4 regions of the Streptomyces paromomycinus genome follow, and region 1 is predicted to be linked to each of the others. Evidence: riboswitches for the same ligand, from Rfam matches in the RefSeq annotation. Region 1 holds a riboswitch; each other region holds the start of a gene.

Region 1 (4,581 bases):
GGCGGACGCCTCGTACGCCGCGAGCATGATCCGCTCGGAGATGCGGGTGGACAGCTCCCGTGCCGCGGGCGAGTCGAAGCCCAGCCGCAGCCGGAAGAAGACGTCCTGGAGGCCCATCAGGCCCAGGCCCACCGGGCGCCAGCGGGAGTTGGAGGTGCCGGCCTGCTCCGTCGGGTAGAAGTTGATGTCCACCACGCGGTCGAGGAAGGTCACCGCCGTACGGACCGTGGCGTCCAGCTTCTCCCAGTCCATCTCGCCGTTGTCGCCGAGGTGGGCGGCGAGGTTGACCGAGCCGAGGTTGCAGACGGCGGTCTCGCCGTCGTCGGTGACCTCCAGGATCTCGGTGCACAGGTTCGAGGAGTGCACGACCTTGCCGGGTTCGGCGGTCTGGTTCGCGGTGCGGTTGGCGGCGTCCTTGAAGGTCATCCAGCCGTTGCCGGTCTGCGCGAGGGTGCGCATCATCCGCGAGTACAGGACCCGGGCCGGGACCTGCTTGACGTAGCGGCCCTCGGCCTCCGCCTTGCGGTACGCGGCGTCGAACGCGTCGCCGTACAGGTCGACCAGCTCGGGCGCGTCGCTGGGGGAGAACAGCGACCAGTCGGCGTCGGCCTCGACGCGGCGCATGAACTCGTCGGGGATCCAGTGCGCGATGTTGAGGTTGTGGGTGCGCCGGGCCTCCTCGCCCGTGTTGTCGCGCAGCTCCAGGAACTCCTCCAGGTCCGCGTGCCAGGTCTCCAGGTAGACGCAGGCGGCGCCCTTGCGCCGACCGCCCTGGTTCACGGCCGCGACCGAGGCGTCCAGGGTGCGCAGGAACGGCACGATGCCGTTGGAGTGGCCGTTGGTGCCGCGGATCAGCGAGCCGCGGGCGCGGACCCGGGAGTACGACAGGCCGATGCCGCCGGCGTGCTTCGAGAGCCGGGCCACCTGGTGGTAGCGGTCGTAGATCGAGTCCAGCTCGTCCAGCGGGGAGTCCAGCAGGTAGCAGGAGGACATCTGCGGGTGCCGGGTGCCGGAGTTGAAGAGGGTGGGCGAGGAGGGCAGGTACGACAGGGTGCTGGTCAGCCGGTACAGCTCGGCGACGTCGGCCAGCGCCCGCTCGCTGTGGTCCTCGGCCAGGCCGCAGGCCACCCGCAGCAGGAAGTGCTGCGGGGTCTCGATCACCTGGCGGGAGATCGGGTGGCGCAGCAGGTAGCGGGAGTGCAGGGTGCGCAGGCCGAAGTAGCCGAACCGGTCGTCGGCGCCGTCCGTCAGGGCGCGCTCCACCAGCTCGTCCAGGCGGGCCGCGTGGGTCCGGACGAACTCCGCGGTGCTGTCGGCGATCAGGCCCTCGCGGTGACCGGTGGCGACGGAGGCGGAGAAGGCGACCGCCCCCTCCGCGGCCGCCTCCTCCGCGATGGCGCGGGTCAGCAGGCGGGCGGCCAGCTTGGAGTACTGCGGCTCGTCGCCGATCAGGCCGGCCGCGGCCTCCATGGCCAGCGAGCGCAGCTCGGCCTCGTCGGAGCCGGGGTGGCGGCCGCGCAGCGCGGCGGCGGCGATCTTGCCCGGGTCGGTGGCGGGCAGGTCGACGGTGAGGTCGGTCAGCGTGCGCAGCAGGGCGGCGCCGGGGCCGTCCGCGGCCTGGCCGCCGGGGCCCTGCTGGGGCTGCGTGTCCTTCGCGGGCTGCACGACCTGCTCGGCTGCTGCGGGCTCCGTTGGCGCGATGGTCACGTGCTGCTCTCCCTCACTCGGCGGGGGCCTGGGGAGGGCACGAGGGCGCGTACGGGCGTGCGGCACCCCCGGCACGGCAAGGGGCGCGCGGGCACACCGCGCAGCGTCCACCGGTCCAACCCGCGAGACCCGGACGTATCGACGTCCGCGCCGGTCCTGGCGCGGGCGTACTGTGGGCAGGTCTTCGGACTCACGGGTGCGGTGTGCGCACTTCGTACACCGTTGCGGGACAGTTCCGGATTCGCACCGGATTCCCCTGCGACGACAGCGAGCACGAGCATACATCTTGTGCTGCCTCGTGCACCCACCCCCATATCTTGTGTCGCGTTGGCGCGGGGATGCCCGGAGTCGTGGTAATCGGCGGCCGTTCCGGGGCGGTTTCCCGGGGTTTGCCGGGGCCTCCGAGAGGGTGCCACGCGGTGGCCCCGGGCTGTTCCCCGGGGGGCTCCGCGGCCGTTCGCCGGACCGGTTGCCGGGCCTGTCGCGGGGCGTCCGCCGGGCCTGTCGCGGGGCGTCTGCCGGGCGGGTTGCCGGGCTGTCCGGCGCGGCCTGGACGGGGGCTGATGCAGGGGGCGTATTGGTGGCGCGGAATGTCCCTGACGCGTTGACCGGGACTCCTGGAGCGTATTGGCTCCTTGTCTGCTCCGCCGGTCCGGCGGGGCGGGTGGGGGCCTTGTGCGAGGGGGAGTCATGCGAGGAACCGGTGGGGTGCGTGGCGCCGTGCGTGTCGTGGGGCTGGTGGCAGGGGTGTGCGTGGTGGCGGGGGTGCTGCCCATGGCACCGGCGGCCGCGGCGGGACGGGCGGCCGCGGCGGGACGGGCGGTGCCGGCCACCGAGCGGGTCGGCGTCGCCGCGGACGGGACGCAGGGAAACGGTTTTTCAGGCGATCCGACGCTCAGCGCGAACGGGCGGTTCGTGGCATTCACCTCGGAAGCCACCAATCTGGGGCCCGCGGACACCAACGGCCACCAGGACGTCTACGTCAAGGATTTACGGACGGGAAAGGTCGACCTGGTCAGCGTCGCCGGTGACGGCACGCCCGGTGACGCCCTTTCCGGGTCACCCGAGATCAGCGCCGACGGGCGGTATGTGGCCTTCTACTCCAGCGCGACGAACCTGGTCCCCGGCGACACCAACGGCGAGGGCGACGTCTTCGTCCACGACCGCCGCACCGGGCGCACCGTGAGCCCCACGGCGGGCGACGGGAAGTCCCCGTACGGCTACGGGGTCCAGAACTTCGCCCTCAGCGGCGACGGTCACCGCCTCGTCTTCGGCTCCTACCGCCCGGACCTGGTGCCCGGCGACACCAACGAGCGCCTGGACGTCTTCGTCCACGATGTGCAGAAGGGAACGACGCGACGGGTCAGCGTGGCGAGCGACGGCACCGAGGCGAACGCCGCGTCCGCGTTCCCGTCGATCAGCGCCGACGGCCGCCGGATCGCGTTCACCTCGAAGGCGACCAATCTCACCCCCGCCGGGCCCGGTTTCCGCCGCCCGCCGCCGCAGGACCCCCTGTACGTCCACGACCTGGCCACCGGGCGGACCCGCGTGGCGAGCCTGAGCACCACGGGCGCCGTGGTCGGCGTGTCGCCGTCCCCCAGGCTGAGCCCCGACGGCCGGTACGCGGTCTTCTCCGCGCTGGCCGCCGACGTGGTGCCGGACGACACCAACGGCACGTACGACCTCTTCGCCCGCGACCTGGAACGCGGCACCACCCGGCTGCTGTCCCGCACGCACGACGGCGCCCAGGGCAACGGCTGGTCCTCCGACGGACGGCTCAGCGCCGACAACCGGCGGCTCTTCTTCACCTCGGCGGCCACCAACCTGGTACCCGGCGACACCAACGGCCAGGTGGACGGTTTCGTCCGCGACCTGCGCACCGGACAGGTCGAGCGGATCAACGTCGGCGCGGACGGCGGCCAGTCGGCGTCCTGGACGAACACCGCGGCACCCGACGCCGCCGGACGGCTGGCGGCCTTCGACTCGCGCGACGAGGGGCTGGTGCCCGGGGACACGAACGGGACGGGCGACGTGTTCGTCCGGCGGCTGGAGCACTGACGTACTGACGTACCGACGTACTGACGGGCTGACGCGCTGACGCAGCGGCGTATCCACCAGGAGGGGAACCCACCATGATGACCACCCGCACCACCGCCCGAAGACTCGCCGCCGTGACGGGCGTGTGCGCGCTCGCCGCGCTGCTGCCCGCGACGACGGCCGGCGCCCGTACCGCGCCGCCGTCCGGCACCGAGCGGGTCAGCGTCACCGCCGAGGGGGCGCAGGCCGACGACGGCTCGTCCGGCGCGGCGATCAGCGCCGACGGCCGGTACGTCGCCTTCGACTCCGACGCGAGCGACCTGGTGCCCGGCGACACCAACGGGAGGTCGGACGTCTTCGTGAAGGACCTGCGGACGGGCGCCGTCGAGCGCGTCAACGTGGCGAGCGACGGCACCCAGGCCAACTCCTGGTCGTCCACCCCGTCCCTCAGCGCCGACGGGCGGTACGTCGCCTTCGCGTCCGACGCGGCGAACCTCGTGCCGGGCGACACCAACGCCGACACCGACATCTTCGTCCACGACCGCCGGACCGGACGGACCGAGAGCGTCACCCTCGACGGGCGGCCCCCGCAGGGCAGGCAGGGCAACCAGATGCCGGTGATCAGCGCCAACGGGCGGTACGTGGCGTTCGCGTCCAGCCGCGAGGACCTGGTGCCCGGCGACACCAACGGCGCCCAGGACATCTTCGTACGCGACCGCAGAACCGGCACCGTGACCCGGGTGAGCGTCTCCGTCACCGGCGGCGAGCAGGCCGCCGGCCCCTCCGCCAGCCCGGTGATCAGCTACGACGGCCGCAAGGTCGGCTTCATCTCCAAGG
Region 2 (4,581 bases), 5.0 Mb from region 1:
CCGCAGGTCCGGGGTCCGGCCGAGCTGTTCCGCCACCAGTTCCGTGTCGAAGGTGTCGGTCTCCACCACGTCGAGGGCGCCCGCGGGCAGCCGCTCCAGCTCGTACGCGTAGTACGCGGGATCGCGGGTCAGCAGCCGCAGCGGCTCGCCCAGCCGGGCGGCGGCGCGCGTCAGGTGGCCCAGCCCGAAGGTGAGCGCTTCCAGGCAGACCACGGTCATGCGCGGGCCTCCGCACGGCGGGACGGCCAGGCGGCGCGGTTCCACGCCATCGTCGACCAGGGCATGGTCATCTCCTCGGGACTGCCGACCTCGGCCGGCTTCAGTGCGGCCAGGTCCACGGCCTCCCGGTGGCGGGCATAGACCCGTTCCACGTAGCGGTGGCCGGTGTCGGCACCGATCACCAGGTGGAGCCGGTCGGGGTGGCGGCGGGACTCGTGGGTGGCGGTCAGGTAGGCGGCGCCGGTGGACAGCCCGGCGAAGACGGCGTGCTCGCGCAGCAGGGCGACGGCGCCGGACATGGCGTGCGTGAAGTCCATCCAGTGCACCGCGTCGTACAGCTGGTGGCGGACGTTGTCGAAGGGGATCGAGGAACCGATACCGGCGATGATGGCTTCCGGGTCGTGGTGGTCCTGGCTCCCGAAGGTGACGCTGCCGAACGGCTGCACCCCGACCAGCCGGACGCCGGGATCCCGGCGGCGCAGATGCTGCACGAGGCCGCCGGTCGAGGCTCCCGACCCGACGCCGCCGACGACCGTCAGGGTGCGGTCCGGCAGGGCCGCGGTCACCAGGTCGGCGACCTCCTGGTAGCCCAGGTAGTGGATGGCGTCGTGGTACTGGCGCATCCAGTGGACGTCGGGCCGTTCGGCGAGGATCTCCCGGACCCGCCGGACCCGCAGCTCCTGGTCGAGCTTGAGGTTCTTCGACGGTCTGACCTGCTCGACCGTCGCGCCGAGGATCTCCAGTTGGGCGAGGGTGGTGGCGTCCACGGTGGTCGAGGCCACGATGTGGCAGCGCAGGCGGTAGCGGTGGCAGGCCAGTGCCAGGGCGTAGGCGTAGATGCCGCTGGAACTGTCGATCAGGGTCTGTCCGGTACGGACGGTGCCCCGGTCGAGCAGGTGCCGGACGGCGGCCAGCGCGGAGTAGATCTTCATCGACTCGAAGCGCAGCAGCACCATGCCGTCCGACAGCCGGACGAGGTCGGGGATCTTGAGGGCGTCGGCTATGTGGGGATGGGGGTCGGCCGTGTGGGGATGTGTCACGCGTAGCCTCCTTGGGCGAAAGAGCACTGGTGACCGAGCGAACGGAAGAAGGCGGACAGCTCCCCCTTCAGGGACGGCGCCGGCCGGCCGCTGAAGAGGTAACCGACGAGCGATCCGGTGTGGGCGACGAAGACGCCGTCCGCGCCGAACTCCTCGCGGTGGGCCAGCACGGTCTCGAAGGTGTGCTTGGGCAGCACCTCCTGGGACAGCACGCTGCTGAAGGTCGCGGCCCGGGCCACGGCCGCCGGGTCGCCGGAGGCGAAGCCTTTCAGCAGGTCGGTCAGGCACCTCTCGTACTCCGTGGCACAGCGCCGGTAGTGGCGCCGCAGCACCGGCGTGACCGCGGCGGTGTCCACCGTGCCCGGCTCCATGACGAAAGCGGTGTGGAAGCCGATGCCGGTGCCCAGCCGCCGTACGACCCGGTGCCGTCCGCTCAGATAGAGCGCGAACTCGTCGAGGAACACGCTGTCGGCGCGCTCTATCGCCGACAGGACGCGGAGGACGGCCCCGGTGTCGTACGGCAGCGAGAAGAGCCGGAACAGGCAGCGCAGGGTCGCCACGATGTCCGCCGTCGAACTGGCCATGCCCACCCCGACGTGCAGGTCCGAGTGGGAACTCCAGCGGCCCGGCGGCAGCGTCCGGCCGAAGTGCTCCAGGAAGAGCCGCGCGGCCGTGGCCGCCTTCGCGCCGAGAGGTGGTGCGTGGGGCGGGGCGTCGGGCGGTGCGTCACCGGGGCCGGCGTCCGGCGAGAAGTACACCCAGGAGTGGCGGTCCACGGGGAACGAGACGATCGCGATGTCCGCGTCACCGCCGGGGCGCAGCGGGCCCTGGAACAACTCGCCCAGCGTCCCCTGGCAGACGCCGGAGACCCACCGTGCCGGCGCGCCGACGGGGGTGGTCAGCATCGGGCACCGCACAACGGCCCTGCCGGGCCCGGCCGTCGGCCGCCCCGGAGACTTTCCCTGCGGTATTCCTCGGTCACGAACACGCCCTCTCTCGCCGCACCCGGCCCGAGGATCTCGACCGGTGAGTGAGAGGGCGGCCGCGCCGGGACGCGCGTTGCTCCGCCTGCACCGCCGACCCAGCCCTCGAGGTCACCGTGGACAGCGCGTACGCCGGTCCTCGCTCGCACGCGCGCAGTGGCAGGTATCCGGACTCATGGGCATGTCGGCCGGGCCTTCCGGCAACAACTACCGGCCACCGCTTCCCGCACCCTTGGACCGGGTCCGGTGCTGTATCGGCGGCTTTCGCTCCCACTCACCGCTGCGGGACAGTCCCGGATTTCCACCGGGTTCCCTCTTACGACGCCCCACGGAGAGTGGCGCGAACCGACTGCGCACATCAGCGTAGAGGTGTTCGCGCCACCGCAACAGAGAGGTCTGTGTGGTTGTCTCGATTGGTGCCGCTGACAGGGCGCGGGATGTGTGCAGTACGGGCCCGCGGCCCGCGGGAGCCTGCCACCAGCGATCCTGCCGTGCAGCACACCGCCCGTGCCCCGCTTCAAACATGTCATGTCGGTACGGCTCGGCACGGTCCTGCCACAGATCCACTCGCCGGACCCGGTGGCCGGTTCGAGCCTTCGGGCCCTCGGCTGGTGAGGCGCACGGGAGTCCTGGGACCGATGTGGCCCGTGATCGGGCTCTTTCCCCACCGTCGGCCGGCCCCCCGGCACACGAGAGGAGCGGCAGATCAAGGACTCGGGCGCCGCCTGTTTCGACCGGAACAGTTACCAGCAGATCTACGCGGACGAGGCGAGCCGGAAGGCTCCCGGCCGCCGGTGACGGACGATGATGGAGGCGCACTCCCGCCGCGCGGGCCACTCCGCACGGCGGGGCCGGGCTGTCAGTCAGGAGGCGTTGGCCATGCGGATCCCTGGACCCGAGCCCCGGCCGGACGGCGGGGCGGGGGCGGTCGCCGCGGCGGGCGGACTGCACACCTACCAGCTGCGCCTGCACGCGGAGTACGGGCCCGTCGTACGGTTCCAGCTGCCGGGCGCGGAGACGGCCGTGTCGGTCGCCGACCCCGTACTGCTGGAGGCCACGGCCCACATCGACAAACGGCCGGAGCGGCTGTTCGCGTTCCTGGCCCCGCTGTGCGAGGCGGGCAACTTGCAGGTGCTGCCGGCCGAGGAGCACACCCCGTGGCGGCGCGTCCTGCTGTCGGTGCTGGCCGGGCGCCCGTCACATGAGCGGCACTTCGAGCGGTTCACCGCGCTGGCGGCCGGACTCGCCGACCACTGGGGCGAGCAGGCCCGCTACGGGCCCGTCGCGCTGCAGAAGGACCTCACCGCGCTGTCGCTGCGGATGATCTGTGCGTACGCGCTGGAGGGCGAGGCCGCGGACCCGGAGGGCGTCGTCACGGCCTTCGAGGAGGTGCTCACCGAGTACCTGGGGCGGCTCTACCAGGTGCCGGTTCCGGGCACGGAGGAGGAACGCGCCGAGCGGGCGGCCCGGGCCCTCGCCTACCTGCGCGCGACGGTCGACCGGGTGGTCGCGGCGCACCACTCCGGGGGGCGCGCGGACCGCAGCGATCTCATAGGGGCACTCGTGGAGGCCGGTGAGCGGCCCGCGCGCATCCGCGACACCGTCATGGTGACGCTGCTGGCCGCCCACCACACCACCGGGGTGGCCGTCTCCTGGACCCTGCACCTCCTGGGCCGCCACCCCGAGGCGGCCGAGCGGGTCGCCGCCGAACTGGACCGCGTCCTCGGTGACCGCGCCGTGCCCGAGTACGCCGACCTGCGGCACCTCACCTACCTGGACATGGTCCTGAAGGAAGCGATGCGGCTCTACCCGCCCGGCCCGTACGGCGCGCGGGAGACGACCGAGCCGCTCGTCCTGGGCGACTACGAACTCCCGGCCGGGACGACGGTTTTCTACCCGTTCTGGGCCGTGCACATGAACCCCGATCACTGGCCGGAGCCCGAGCAGTTCGTCCCCGAGCGGTTCACCCCGCAGCAGGTGGCCGGGCGGCCGAGGCTGGCCTACATCCCGTTCGGCATCGGGCCGCGCAGCTGCGAGGGCGCCCAGCTCGCCATGGTCGAGGCCGAACTGGTCCTGGCTGTCCTGCTCAAACGCTTCCGCTTCCGGCCCGCGCCGGGGCACCGGGTGACACCGGTCGAACGCTTCGTGCTCTGGGCGCGGGACGACATCCACATGCTCCTGACACCCCGTGACACCGCGCCGCGTGCGTGAAGCCGGTGCGTGGCCCCTGGGCCTGAACCTGGTGCGTGCTGCCACGGCTGGCGCGCGGGGAAGCTGGGTATGCATGGGGCGGCAGTGCCGGTGCGAGCAGGGGAGTGACCATGACGGAGTGGTTATTG
Region 3 (4,581 bases), 5.0 Mb from region 1:
GGCGTACCTGGTGCACGGTGTGACCGAGGAGCGCAGGCCCGCGTTCCTGTCCGCGGGCAACGCGGCGCTCAACGCGGGGATGGCCGCGGGCCCGCTGGTCGCGGGTCCGTTCGTGCTGTCGACCCCCGGTCCGCTGTTCCTCGTCGTGACGGCGCTGTTCGCCGCGGTGGCCGTGGGGCACGCCCGGCTGCCGGCGGTGGGGCCGGAGAAGGAACGTTCCGGCAGCGCACCGGCGGCCGGCCAGGGTCTGCTCACCGGAATCGCCGTCCTCCCCTTCGTCGCCAACGGCCTGGCGTTCTACCTCTACTTCCACTTCCAGCACTACCTCGCCGTGTACGCCGTCGAGCGCGCCTCCAGCGAGTTCTACAGCCTGGTGCTGCTGACCTGCTCCGTCCTCGTCATCGTCGTCCAGCCGCTCGCGTCGGGTGCCATCCGGCGGATGCGCTATCCCGTCGCCCTGGCGGTCGGGTTCACGGGGCTGGCCGCCGGGATGGCGGTCCTGGCCGCCGGAACGAGGCCCGCCCTGCTGGCGGGCGGTGTCCTGATCACGCTCGGCGACATCGTGCTCTTCCTCAAGAACGACCTGGAGGCGCTGCGCCGCAGTTCCCGCTCGGACGCCGTGGTCTTCGGGCAGCAGCGGCTCGCCGCGGGTCTGGGCGCCTGTGCCAGCGGCGTGCTGGGCGGGCAGCTCTACGGCTTCGGCGAACGCGCCGGGCACGCGGGCTGGTTCTGGCTGTTCGCCGCGGCCCAGTGCGTCCTGCTGCCGCCGCTCCTGCTCGCCCTGCGGCGGAAGCAGGGCACCGCTCCCGCCGCCCCCGACGGCCTCACGGCGGAACGGAACGCAGCTCCCCCGGCTCCGGCCCCCGACGGCCTCACCCCCGCCACCCCCCTCACGGACCTCACGGGTCTCAAGGACCTCAAGGAAGGAACTCCGGTACCCGATGACGCACACGGGCGGATTCCAGGACGATGACTTCTGGACCGAGTTCTACGACTTCCTCTTCTCCGACAGCCGCTACGCCCAGGCCGAGGAGCTGCTCGACACCTCTCCCCTGCTGTCCTTCCCGGCCGGGGCCCAGGTGCTGGACCTGTGCTGCGGCCCGGGGGTGTTCACCGTCCCGCTCGCCCGCCGGGGCTTTGGTGTGACGGGCGTCGACCGCAGCCCGGCGATGCTGGACCGGGCCCGGAAACGGGCCGCCGACGCCGGAGTCACCGCCCGCTACGTCCAGGCCGACATGCGGGAGTTCTCCGAGCCCGGGGCCTTCGACGTGGTCCTCAACATGTTCACGTCGTTCGGCTATTTCGAGGACCCCGCCGACAACGCCCGTGTGCTGCGCACGATGCACGACTGCCTGGCGCCCGGCGGGACCCTGCTTCTGGACATGGCCGGAAAGGAACTGCTGGCCCGTAGGGTCACACCGCCGAAGGTCGTACAGCGCGGCGACGACCTGCTGGTGCAGACCGACACGGTGCTGGACGACTGGGCGCGGCTGCGCAGCGACTGGGTGCTCGTGCGGGGCGACCGGGTGACACGTACGAGCCTGGTCTGGTTCGTCTACAGCGCCGTGGAGTTGCGGCGGATGGCCGGGGAGGCAGGCTTCCAGGAGGTCGAGGTCTTCGGCGGCTTCGACGGCCGCCCGTACGACCAGGACGCCGAGCGGCTGGTGCTCCGGGCGGTCCGCGCGGCATGACCGGGGCGCCGGGCCGTACGGCGCGGCCCGGCGCCCGTGCACCGCGGACGGCGCGCGGAACCGTACGCGCGCCCTTTGCCCCCGGTCCGACCGACCGTAATATCACCTGGTCATCACCGCGACGGGAGACAGGAAGCCGGTGCGAGTCCGGCGCGGTCCCGCCACTGTGACCGGGGAGTGACCTTTCATCAGGCAGTTCGGGCCACCGCGCGCGGCGCGGGACGGCCGGGGGAACGTCGATCCGGGAGTCAGGACACTGGCCTGTCGCGGGCCCGTTCCGAGGAGCGCGGACTCCGCAGGAGGCTCTACGTGTACGACGGCACGACCCGTCCCCCCTTTTCTCCCCCCGCCACCCGGCGGCGCCGGTTCCGGCGCGCCACGGCACCGGCGGTGGCCCTGGCCCTGTCCGCCGCACTGCTGGGCGGCTGCGGCACGGCGCGGGACACCGCGGGTGACGCGGAGCCCGCGGCCACCGCGGCGAAAGGTTTCCCGGTCACCATCGACAACTGCGGCATCCGTACCACCTACCGGAAGCCGCCCTCCCGGGTGCTCACCATCCACCAGCACCCCGCCGAACTGATGCTGGCGTTGGGGCTCAAGGACCGGATGATCGGCACCGCCTTCCCCGACTCGTCCGTCCTGCCGCACCTGCGCAAGGACTATGAGGCGCTGCCGCAACTGGCGAAGAAGGAACCGTCCTTCGAAACCGTTCTGGAAGCCGGTCCGGACCTCGTCTACGGCGGCTACGCCAGCGCCTTCGCCGAGAACGAGGGCCGCTCGCGCAAGGCGTTCGCCGACGCCGGGATCAACACCTACCTCAACCGCGAGTACTGCGGGAAGAAGCAGGTGTCCATGCAGGACACGTACGACGAGGTCCGCACGATCGGCAGCATCTTCGGCGTACGGGACCGCGCCGCCGAGCTGGCCGCCGACCTCAAGGCGCGGGTGGACCGGACCACCGAGGCGGTCAAGGGCGCCCCCGCCGTCCCGGTCTTCGTGTACGACAGCGGCGACAAGGCGGCCTTCACCGCCGGCGGCAAGAGTCTCGGCACCGAGATCATCCAGCGCGCGGGCGGCCGGAACGTCTTCGCGGACCTGGACAAGGTCTTCGGTGACGCGTCCTGGGAGCAGGTCGTCGACCGGAAGCCCGAGGTCATCGCGATCTACGACTACGCGGGGGCCGGGAGCGTCGAGCAGAAGAAGAAGTTTTTGCTGTCGCAGCCCGCGCTCGCCGACGTGCCCGCGGTGAGGAACAAACGGTTCGTCGTGCTGCCGCTGACCGCGACCCTGGTGGGGGTGCGGCCGCCGTACGCGGTGGAGGAGCTGGCCCGCGCCCTGCACCCCGAGCGGTTCCGGTGACCGCCGCCGCCGGGACGGCGGTCACCCGCGAGCACCGGCCCGATACGCCGCCGCGCCGCCGGTCCTTCGCCGTCACCCTCGTCGTGCTCGGCGTGTTGCTGCTGGTCTCCGCCACGGCGGGGATGGCGATCGGGTCGGTGCACGTGCCGCCCGGCGAGGTGTGGGGCATCGTGACCCACGCGCTCGGCGCCGACCTGGCGGACCCGGGGTGGTCCCGGGCGCGCGAGACCATCGTGCTGGACGTACGGGCGCCGCGGGTGGCGCTCGGCGCGGTGACCGGCGCGGGGCTCGCGGTGATCGGTACGGCCATGCAGGCACTGGTCCGCAACCCGCTGGCGGAGCCGTATCTGCTGGGTGTCTCCTCGGGTGCGTCCCTGGGCGCCGTCATGGTGATCGTCTTCGGGGTGAGCCTGTTCGGTCCGGTGTCGCTGTCGGCCGCCGCCTTCGCCGGAGCACTGCTGACCCTGCTGCTCGTCTACACGACGGCCCGTACCGGCGGGCGCATCACCTCGGTACGGCTGGTGCTGTCGGGGGTGGCGATGGCGGCGGTCCTCACGGCGGTGATGGACATCCTGCTGCTGACCTCCGACCGGGGCAACGAGGCCCGGGCCGTGCTCGCCTGGACCCTCGGAGGCCTCGGCGGGGTGCAGTGGGGCACGCTGTGGCTGCCGGGCCTGGCCCTGCTGCTGGGCATCGCCGTCCTGCTGGTCCAGGCCCGGTCGCTGAACCTGCTGCTGGCGGGCGAGGAGGCCGCCACGACGATGGGGCTGGACGTGGCCCGGTTCCGGGCCCGGATGTTCGTCCTGCTCTCGCTCGTCACCGGCGTCCTGGTGGCCGCGGCCGGGCCGATCGGCTTCGTGGGCCTGATGCTGCCGCACGTGGTGCGCCTGTTCGTGGGTGGTGACCACCGCCGGGTGCTGCCCGCCGCCGCACTGGCCGGCGCGGTGTTCCTGATCTGGGCCGACATCGCGGCACGTACCGTCGCCGCGCCCATGGAGATCCCCGTCGGTGTGCTGACCGCCCTGTGCGGCGGACCGTTCTTCCTGTGGCTGATGCGCCGGGACGCCCGCCGTACCGTGCACCGAGGAGTGGCATGAGCGCGACCGAACTGACCGTCGACGGCCTCACGCTCACCGCCGGGGCCCACCGCCTGGTGCGCGACGTCTCCCTGACCGCCCGGCCCGGTGAGGTGGTCGGCCTGGTCGGGCCCAACGGCAGCGGCAAGTCCAGCCTGCTGCGCGCCGTCTACCGGGTGCTGCGGCCCGACGCGGGACGGGTCCGGGTGGACGGCACGGACGCCTGGTCGCTCCCGGTACGGCGGCTGGCCCGCACGGTGGCCGCCGTGGTGCAGGAGTCGGCCGCCGACTTCGACCTGACCGTGCGCGAGGTCGTCGCGATGGGCCGCACCCCGCACAAGCGGCTGCTCGACGGCGACAGTGCCGAGGACGCCTCTCTGGTGGCGTGGGCTCTGGAGTCGGTGGACGCGGCCGGGCTGGCGGACCGGTCCTTCGACCGGCTCTCCGGCGGCGAG
Region 4 (4,581 bases), 5.4 Mb from region 1:
GTCCACTCCGACGAAGTGGATGTAGGCCTCTTCCGCGTGGTCGGCGGAGTAGAAGCCGACGAGGAACGCCCGGATTCCCTGCTCGTCCTCCAGCACCAGACTGGTGTCCGCGAAGTGCTGGAGGAACAACCGGGGCAGCAGCAGGGAGAGTTCCCTTGATTGTTCCGGGGTGCGTGAGTCGCCCCACCAGCGCTGGACGCACTCCACGAGGGTGGTGTGGTCGGTCGTACGGGCCCGGCGTACGTCTTGCATGTCCTGCCTTTCGGTGGGGGGATGGGTGGGGTGAGAGTTCTGCGGGGGTGGGTGGGTTGAGTTGAGGGTACTGCGGGGGTGGGTGGGGTGCTGGTGGCCTGGGTTCGGCTGCTCCCGGGAGTCAGCGGGGCGCCCCCCGGGCCGGTTGAGGGCGTCGCTCCGTCCGCGTCCGAGAGTCGGGGGCTGCTGGGGGTACCCGCCGATGGCTGCCGCCCGCACCGCCTTCAAGAGGAAGTACGCAACCAGTCGTCGAACCGGATCGTGGCCAGCCGGGCGCTGCCCTCGTCCGGGACGAGGCTGCGTTCTGCCAGTTCGGAGCCGAAGTAGCGGGCGTGCGGGTCGGGGACGACCGTGCGCGGGTCGTGCCAGGCGTGCAGGGCCCGGGTGACGAGTTCGTCGAAGCGGAAGACTTCGGGGCCGGCCACTTCGGTGGTGGCCTTCTGCGGAATTCCCACGGCGGCCTTGGTCACCGCTTCGGCTACGTCCTCGGCGGCCATGGGCTGGAAGAGCACGGGTGGTACGCGTACGGTGTCGCCGTCGGTGGCGGTGTCGGCGATGCCTTTGACGAACTCGAAGAACTGGGTCGCCCGGAGGATCGAGTAGGCAACCGGGCTCTGTTTGATCAGCCGCTCCTGGGCCGCCTTCGCCCGGAAGTAGCCGTTGTCGGGCAGGTCGTCGATGCCGACGATCGACAGCGCCAGGTGGTGCGTGACGCCCGCCTTCGTCTCGGCGGCCAGCAGGTTGCGGGTGGAGGTGGTGAAGAACTCCAGGACCGCCGACTCCTCGAAGGAGGGCGAGTTGGCCACGTCCACGACCACCTGGGCTCCGGCCAGCGCCGTGTCGAGGCCCTCGCCGGTGAGGGTGTTGACGCCCGTACCGGGCGCGGCGGGCACGGCCTCGTGTCCGCGCTCGGTGAGTTTGCCGACCACTTTGCCGCCGATGAGGCCGGTGCCTCCGATGACCACGATCTTCACTTCGTGAACTCCTCGCGCTGTGGGCGCCCGCTGGGGCGGAGCGGCGTCAGGGCTGCCGGGGTGCGCGCAGGTGGGCGCGCTGTTTGAGTTCTTCGTCGTCGACCAGGACCAGCATCGGCTGCCCCGGTTCGCAGAGCATGGTGACGACGAAGCGCAGGCGCGTGTCGGTGCGGGCGTTGCCGTCCTGGTAGTGGATGACCTCGCCGCCGGGCTCCCAGAACGCTTCCCCGGCGCGGACGATCCGCTCCGGCTCACCTTCCAGCTCGAAGCGCATCTCGCCCTCCACCACGTACCCGAAAGCCGGCCCGGGATGGCGGTGCGGCGGGGCGCCCTGGTCGCCGGGCGGATACTCGATCTGGACGGTCGACACATGCGCGCCCTCCGGGATGGCGGGCGGTGCGACCTCTTGCAGCACGGTGAGCGCGGTCTTCCATGCCTCCGAGTGCGGGTGCTGGTGCTCGTGGGTGCCGGGCACGGCGGGTCCTCCTTCTGCGGCGTCGGGGCCGGGGCCGGTTGTGATGGCGGTGCCGCCCCGACGCACGGTGCCGGTGCCGGTGCCGGTGCCCCCGGTGTACAGCACCAGACCTGGGCGGACGGTTCGCCGATGCACGGCCCAACCGAGAGATGTTCCATTGTTCAGACCCCCGGCATGCCCGGTGAGCGCCGATCCGGACACATCCGGGGCACCGTACGGGACCTCGGCTCCGCCGTGCCCGCCCGTTCCCGCCTCTGCCCGGCCCCCACCCCCGTGTCCCATCTCACGTACCACCATGTGAACAGGGGTGTCGGTACCGGCTGCGGCCGATCTACGCTGTCCGGTGCAGCTGGTTCGCCCTGCCCGCCAGGCAGGCGCGTCGCAAGAGGGAACCCGGTGGGAATCCGGGACTGCCCCGCAGCGGTGAGCGGGAACGACCGCCGTCATACGCACTGGATCCGGGCCGCGGATCCGGGAAGCGACGGCCAGTAGGTGTCCGCCGGACGACGTCACGTTCCGGCAGGCGTGCCCGCGAGTCCGAAGACCTGCCCGTTGCCCGCGCGCGTCCGTACGTGCGCGGCCCTTCCGGTGACCTTCGAGGGCGGGTCGGCGTGTCATGACAGGCGGGCAGGGGTGTCATCGGACGCTCCGCGGCCCGCCCGACGCGTCATTCCTTCGCGTTCTCGTCCGGTCACCGGGCTCGGAGAAGATCACGCTCGCGAAGGAGAGTTCCGTGACAGCGAAGCCCGCAGCCGCGGCAGCACGGGCCACCGTGTACGGCTACCCCCGCCAGGGACAGCACCGGGAACTGAAGAAGGCCGTCGAGGGGTACTGGAAGGGCCGCGTCATCGCGGACGCCCTCCGGGAGACCGCGCGGGACCTGCGCCGTTCCAACTGGCAGCAGCTGGCCGACGCCGGCATCCACGAGGTACCGACCGGTGACTTCTCGTACTACGACCACGTACTGGACACCAGCGTCATGGTCGGAGCTGTCCCGGAACGGCACCGCGCCGCCGTCGAAGCCGACGCCCTGGACGGCTACTTCGCGATGGCGCGCGGCACGCAGGACGTGGCACCGCTGGAGATGACCAAGTGGTTCGACACGAACTACCACTACCTGGTGCCCGAGTTGGGGCCCGACACGGTCTTCGCCACCGACTCCGCCAAACAGGTCGGCGAGGTGCGGGAGGCGCTCGCGCTCGGCCACACGCCACGCCCGGTCCTCGTCGGCCCGGTCACCTACCTCCTGCTGGCCAAGCCGGCCCCCGGTGTCGCCGCCGACTTCGACCCGCTGACCCTGCTCGACCGGCTTCTGCCCGTCTACGCGGAGGTGCTGGCGGACCTGCGTGCGGCCGGCGCCGAGTGGGCACAGCTGGACGAGCCCGCCCTGGTGCAGGACCGTACCCCGGCCGACCTCAACGCCGCCGAGCGCGCCTACCGCGTCCTCGGCGCGCTCACCGACCGCCCGAAGCTGCTGGTCGCCTCGTACTTCGACCAGCTCAGCGAGGCACTTCCGGTGCTCGCCAAGGCGCCCGTCGACGGGCTCGCCCTGGACTTCACCGAGGCCGCGGCGGGCAACCTGGACGCGCTCGCCGCCGCCGGCGGGCTGCCCGGCAAGCGGCTGGTCGCCGGTGTCGTCAACGGCCGCAACATCTGGATCAACGACTACGAGAAGTCGCTGGCCACCCTCGGTACGCTGCTGGGCCTGGCCGACCGGGTCGACGTGGCCGCCTCCTGCTCCCTGCTGCACGTACCGCTGGACGCCACCGCCGAGCGGGACATCGACCCGCAGGTCCTGCGCTGGCTGGCGTTCGCCCGGCAGAAGACCGCCGAGATCGCCACGCTCGCCCGCGGCCTCGCGCACGGCACTCACGCGATCGCCGCCGAACTGGCCGCCAACCGCGCGGACCTGGCGTCCCGCGCCGGTTCCGCGATCACCCACGATCCCGCCGTACGGGCCCGTACCGCCGCCGTCACCGACGCCGACGGCCGCCGCTCCGCGCCGTACGGGGAGCGGACCGCCGCCCAGCGGGCCCACCTCGGCCTGCCGCTGCTGCCGACGACCACCATCGGCTCCTTCCCGCAGACCGCCGAACTGCGCACCGCGCGCGCCGACCTACGGGCGGGGCGCCTCGACACGGCCGGGTACGAGGAGCGCATCGGGAACGAGATCCGCGAGGTGCTCGCCTTCCAGGAGGAGGCGGGCATCGATGTCCTCGTGCACGGCGAGCCCGAACGCAACGACATGGTGCAGTACTTCGCCGAGCAGCTGACGGGGTACCTCGCCACACAGCACGGCTGGGTCCAGTCGTACGGCACGCGGTACGTCCGTCCGCCGGTCCTCGCGGGGGACATCTCACGGCCCGAGCCGATGACGGTGCGGTGGACGCGGTACGCGCAGTCGCTCACCGACCGGCCGGTCAAGGGCATGCTGACCGGTCCGGTCACCATGCTCGCCTGGTCGTTCGTCCGGGACGACCAGCCGCTCGGCGACACCGCCCGGCAGGTGGCGCTGGCCCTGCGCGACGAGGTCGGCGACCTGGAGGCGGCCGGCACCTCGGTCATCCAGGTCGACGAACCGGCGCTGCGCGAGACGCTGCCGCTGCGCGCCGCCGGCCGCCCCGCCTACCTCGCCTGGGCCACCGAGGCGTTCCGGCTCACCACCGGTGGCGTACAGGACCGCACGCAGATCCATACGCACATGTGCTACGCCGAGTTCGGAGACATCGTGCAGGCCATCGACGATCTCGACGCCGACGTGATCAGCCTGGAGGCCGCGCGCTCACACATGCAGGTGGCCCGTGAACTGGCCGAACACGGTTATCCGCGGGAGGCCGGACCAGGCGTGTACGACATCCACTCGCCCCGCGTGCCGAGCGC

The links. Region 1 has a riboswitch for cobalamin ahead of OEIGOIKO_RS14060 (ribonucleoside-diphosphate reductase subunit alpha). Riboswitches for the same ligand answer to the same signal wherever they lie in the genome.
Region 2: linked by a shared signal. The riboswitch ahead of OEIGOIKO_RS36610 (GHMP family kinase ATP-binding protein) and the one ahead of OEIGOIKO_RS14060 (ribonucleoside-diphosphate reductase subunit alpha) in region 1 are both predicted to bind cobalamin.
Region 3: linked by a shared signal. The riboswitch ahead of OEIGOIKO_RS36585 (ABC transporter substrate-binding protein) and the one ahead of OEIGOIKO_RS14060 (ribonucleoside-diphosphate reductase subunit alpha) in region 1 are both predicted to bind cobalamin.
Region 4: linked by a shared signal. The riboswitch ahead of metE (5-methyltetrahydropteroyltriglutamate--homocysteine S-methyltransferase) and the one ahead of OEIGOIKO_RS14060 (ribonucleoside-diphosphate reductase subunit alpha) in region 1 are both predicted to bind cobalamin.

The regions. Positions count from the first base shown of each region.
Region 1 is NZ_BHZD01000001.1:3,466,016-3,470,596, reverse strand. It holds gene OEIGOIKO_RS14060 (ribonucleoside-diphosphate reductase subunit alpha) at 1-1,707, opposite strand, end outside; cobalamin riboswitch at 1,866-2,028, opposite strand; gene OEIGOIKO_RS14055 (TolB family protein) at 2,398-3,765, shown strand; gene OEIGOIKO_RS14050 (TolB family protein) at 3,840-4,581, shown strand, end outside.
Region 2 is NZ_BHZD01000001.1:8,500,161-8,504,741, forward strand. It holds gene OEIGOIKO_RS36600 (ATP-grasp domain-containing protein) at 1-219, opposite strand, end outside; gene OEIGOIKO_RS36605 (cysteine synthase family protein) at 216-1,259, opposite strand; gene OEIGOIKO_RS36610 (GHMP family kinase ATP-binding protein) at 1,256-2,164, opposite strand; cobalamin riboswitch at 2,384-2,608, opposite strand; gene OEIGOIKO_RS36615 (cytochrome P450) at 3,122-4,453, shown strand; gene OEIGOIKO_RS36620 (bacteriocin fulvocin C-related protein) at 4,564-4,581, shown strand, end outside.
Region 3 is NZ_BHZD01000001.1:8,494,059-8,498,639, reverse strand. It holds gene OEIGOIKO_RS36595 (MFS transporter) at 1-973, shown strand, start outside; gene OEIGOIKO_RS36590 (class I SAM-dependent methyltransferase) at 942-1,691, shown strand; cobalamin riboswitch at 1,787-1,970, shown strand; gene OEIGOIKO_RS36585 (ABC transporter substrate-binding protein) at 2,001-3,050, shown strand; gene OEIGOIKO_RS36580 (FecCD family ABC transporter permease) at 3,047-4,147, shown strand; gene OEIGOIKO_RS36575 (ABC transporter ATP-binding protein) at 4,144-4,581, shown strand, end outside.
Region 4 is NZ_BHZD01000001.1:8,839,971-8,844,551, reverse strand. It holds gene OEIGOIKO_RS37555 (GNAT family N-acetyltransferase) at 1-252, opposite strand, end outside; gene OEIGOIKO_RS37550 (SDR family oxidoreductase) at 477-1,226, opposite strand; gene OEIGOIKO_RS37545 (cupin domain-containing protein) at 1,273-1,701, opposite strand; cobalamin riboswitch at 2,035-2,268, shown strand; gene metE (5-methyltetrahydropteroyltriglutamate--homocysteine S-methyltransferase) at 2,435-4,581, shown strand, end outside.